Regions from separate parts of the Limosilactobacillus fermentum genome, predicted to be linked through region 1. Evidence: riboswitches for the same ligand, from Rfam matches in the RefSeq annotation. Region 1 holds a riboswitch; the other holds the start of a gene.
What was found. A riboswitch is a leader RNA that binds a small molecule or an ion and turns the genes downstream of it on or off. The one in region 1 is predicted to bind lysine.
Positions count from the first base shown of each region.

Region 1 (2,161 bases):
TAAGTCCTCTAGGGCCGCTTGCAGCGGGGTGAGGGCCACGGCGGGTAAACCGAAGTGAGTCGCGATTTCCGAATAGCGGCCGAGGATTTCCTTAACGGTGGCCGTGGCGTCTTCGCCTTGGCAAACCTGGTTAGCGTAACGAATCAAAAGGTCGGTTACCTTAATGTCGCCCTGAAACCGTTTCCCCGGGGCGGAGGTGACAATCACCGTCCGTTCGGGATCGTCTTGAATAATCTTAACGACCTTTTCGTAGGCCGCTCCGTCGGCGAGGGAGGTTCCCCCAAATTTTACAACCTTCATAAAAATACTCCTTTTGCCAGTTTAGGGCGTTGATTTTTAATTGGATTTTAACACGGCTCCTAATTGACGCAAGTCCTAAATCTTTTTGCAATCTTCGCTAATACGGCTTTAGGCGCGGTTTATCAAGGGGTGAAAGTACTTATGGATGAGAATAAAATTAAAAAACCTTGACGGCAGGGGTAAATAATTATAAACTACCAATAAATTGAAGAGGCGCAACCAACATGAGTAGCTACCAAGAGCCGGGTCAGGCAAGGAGGGGGAGTGAAAGGGGCGGTTGCCGAAGCACGGGGAAGTGACCGTTCCCTGGGGCTGGGGCGTGGCTTAAGAGGCTGCGGACTGTCGCGGGACAATGAGAGCCTGCGGTGCGCTATCAATTACGGCTGAATAAACCACCCTGGGTGGTTGAGCTCTGGATGCGCACCGCACCCAGAGCCTTTTTTCATACCGATAAAGAAACGGGGAACTAAGATGAATTCACAGATTGAACCAGAACAGATTAACGATCAGGGGCACCTAACGATTGGCGGCGTTGACAGCCTTGAATTAGCGGCCAAGTACCAAACGCCCCTGGTCGTGTACGACGTAGCGGCGATTCGCCATCAAATCCGCGCCTTTAAAAAGGTCTTTGCCAAAAACCAGGTGGCAGCGGAGGTCTCTTACGCCAGCAAGGCCTTTAGCGCCATCGCCATTTACCAGGTGGTGGCCCAAGAGGATGGCCACATTGACGTGGTCTCCGGTGGCGAATTAACAACGGCCATCAAGGCGCACTTCCCGATGGAAAAGGTTAGTTTCCACGGTAACAACAAGTCTAAAGAAGAGCTGGAATTGGCCGTCCAAAACGGGGTCGGGATGATCATCATCGATAACTTCCACGAGATCGACTTGCTGGGCGAGGTCTTAGATGAACAAGACGCCACCGCGACCGTTAGCCTGCGGATCACCCCCGGGATTGCCGCCCACACCAATGAGTACATTCAAACCGGCCAGGTAGATTCCAAGTTTGGCTTTGACCTGGAATCGGGGCAAGCGGACCGGGCCCTAGAAGAGGTCTTGGCCAACCCCCGGCTCAAGGTGGTCGGCCTCCACGCCCACATCGGCTCCCAAATCTTTGAGGTCGTGGGCTTTGAAGGGGTGGCCAAGAAGTTAGTGGACGTCGCCGAGCACTGGCACGAGGAGTTTGGCTTTCAAACGCGGGTCTTAAACGTCGGCGGTGGCTTTGGAATCCGCTACGTTCAAGAAGACCAACCGCTCCCGCCGGAAGAATTTGTCGATGCAATCATCAAGGCCGTTAAAAAGGAGGTCGCCAAAAAGGGCCTGTCAATGCCGGCGATTTGGATTGAGCCGGGGCGCTCGATCGTTGGACCGGCCGGCTACAGCCTGTACACGGTTGGTTCACGAAAAGACCTCCCGGGCTACCAGCCCTTCGTGACCGTTGACGGTGGGATGGGGGACAACATCCGCCCGGCCCTTTACCAGGCCGCTTACGAAACGGTGTACGCTAAAGACCCCCGTCAAAAACCGGAAGAGACCGTCAGGATTGCCGGTAAGTATTGCGAATCCGGCGACATCTTAGCAAGGGATCAGGCCCTCCCTAAAACCAAGCCGGGCGACCTCTTGGTAATGCTAGACACCGGAGCGTACGGGTACGCGATGGCCTCTAACTACAACCGGAACCCCCGCCCGGCGGTGGTCTTCGTTGAAAACGGCCACGCTCAACTGGTCATCCAACGCGAAAGCTGGGCGGATACCTGCCGGCTCGACTTACCGCTCGCAAGTGAAGATAAATAATAGGAAGAAAAAGGAGAAATTCACATGGCACAATTAGACGCGCAAGCAATCATTAACTACATCGGTACCG
Region 1 is NZ_CP040910.1:932,655-934,815, forward strand. Features, by position in the region: gene FG166_RS04645 (aspartate kinase) at 1-300, opposite strand, end outside; lysine riboswitch at 501-681, shown strand; gene lysA (diaminopimelate decarboxylase) at 772-2,091, shown strand; gene dapD (2,3,4,5-tetrahydropyridine-2,6-dicarboxylate N-acetyltransferase) at 2,116-2,161, shown strand, end outside.

Region 2 (2,161 bases), 690 kb from region 1:
TTGTTAACGTAACCAAACATCTTCCAAGCGTAACCTTCCCGGGCCTGGGAGTACAGCATCCGCGTTGATGCGTACATCCAGGAGTTGGCCGAAGAAAGGACGGCCACCAGGATGACGGCGTTCATAACCGACGCAGCGGCGGCTAAACCGGCCCGCTTAAAGATCAGGGTAAACGGTGAGGTCACGATGTCTTGCACGTCAGACGACAGCAGGTGCGGATCGGTGTACGGTAAGATACAAGCAATCACGAAGATCGTCAAAATGTAGAACAAGAGGATCCGCCAGAAGGTGGACTTGATCGCTTCTGGAACCGCCTTTTCCGGGTTTTCCGATTCCCCGGCGGTGATCCCGATCATTTCGGTCCCCTGAAAGGAGAATCCAGCCACCAAGAAGACGGTGATTATGCCGGGTACCCCGTTAACAAACGGCGCCTTCTTGTAGGTAAAGTTAGTCAAATCGGTTGGTCCTTGGCCGCCCATGATCCCGAGGATCACTAAGACCCCCACGATGATAAAGATGATAACGGTGACCACCTTGATCAAGGCTAACCAGAATTCCGTTTCCCCGTAAGAACGAACCGACAGGTAATTAATAATGAAGATCAAGATAAAGGCGACCCCGGAAAAGACCCAGGCCGGTACGTGGGGAAGCCAGAAGTTCATCACTAACCCGACCGTGGTGATTTCCACCGGCACCGTGATAGCGGCGTTAAACCAGTAGTTCCACCCGAGGGCAAACCCGGTTGCCGGCGAGACGAACTTACTTGCGTAGGCGGCAAAGGACCCGGTCAGCGGGATGTAAGTCGCCATTTCAGCCAAACTGGTCATCAAGAAGTAGACCATTACCCCCATGACCGCGTAGGCAATCAGGGCGCCCCCTGGTCCGGCCGTGGTAATTGCCGACCCGGATGCGATGAAAAGCCCGGTCCCAATTGATCCCCCGAGCGCGATCATTGTTAAGTGGCGCGTCTTTAGCGTCCGTTCAATGTGGCCGCCTTGTGTGCCAGATGATTGTTGCTCATCCATGATTTTTCCTCCTATATGGCTAAAGAGGTGGGGCAAAATTAAGGGGCCCCCTAGCAAGTGCTAGAAGACCCAACTCATGATTTGAATTAGTATCTGGAAGCACTCCGCAAACTGCGACAGTCCGTGGCCTCTTAAGCCACGTCCCAACAAAGGTAACAGCAAAATTACCGATGTTTCGGCACGACACCCTTTCAAACGGGCTGGGGCATTTGCTTGCCTAACCCGCCATACTGATGAGTCGTGCGACCTCTTCTTGTGTGATAAACATAAGTATTTTATAACGGGGATTGGGGGATGGCAACCCCTTTTCTAAGAAAGTTCTAAGCACCAGTTAACGACCGCCTCATTTTCAGCCGTCCTTATAAATCCATTTCTAGCCAAGACCGTTGCCGAAGCGTAATTATCGCCCCGAGTTTGCGCCTCAACCCGTTTCGTTTGCCCCCCGGCCCGTAAGTTAGAAATTAATATTTGCAGCGCCCTAGTCATCAGCCCTTGGCCCTGCCAGGGTCTCAAGATCAAGTAGCCCACTTCACGAACCCCTTTTTCAATCACGAAACTAGTCGCTAAGCCAACCCGACTATCACCTAGGGTAATTACCCAGAAGTCACCCGACTGGCGCCACATGGCAAAGGCCCATTGGCGGGCACTTGGATTATCACTTAGGGTAAGACCCACCTCTTTGACTAGCTGGGGGTCGGAAAAACATTGGTTAACAAAGCCCATGTCCGCTTCGGTCACCAAGCGGATGTCTAACTGTTTTTGTGGATCTGCTTGCACTATAATTACCCCATAGATTTATGATTACAGAAAGGAAGTTTGTTATGGAAATTAAAACACTTTCACTGACCAACGGCAAGCAAACAACCCAAGCGAGCCTGACCGCTTACCTGCAGACCCCCACCCCCAAGGCCCCCGTTCAAGCATTCCCGGCCCTGATCTTTGTCCCGGGCGGGTCAATGACCCACATCCCAGAAGAAGAATCGGAAAAAACGGCCCTGACCTTTGCTGCCTTAGGCTACCAGGTCTTCATCCTGCGCTACAGCTTTGTCGGCGAGGCCACGCCCCTCTACCCCGCCCCGCTCCTTGATTTGGCCCAGGCTGTGAGCTTGGTTCACCATCACGAAGATTCTTGGCAC
Region 2 is NZ_CP040910.1:1,622,117-1,624,277, forward strand. Features, by position in the region: gene FG166_RS08245 (amino acid permease) at 1-1,025, opposite strand, end outside; lysine riboswitch at 1,115-1,285, opposite strand; gene FG166_RS08250 (GNAT family N-acetyltransferase) at 1,335-1,802, opposite strand; gene FG166_RS08255 (lp_1002 family arylesterase) at 1,847-2,161, shown strand, end outside.
Region 2: another riboswitch for lysine. It lies ahead of FG166_RS08245 (amino acid permease); the one in region 1 lies ahead of lysA (diaminopimelate decarboxylase).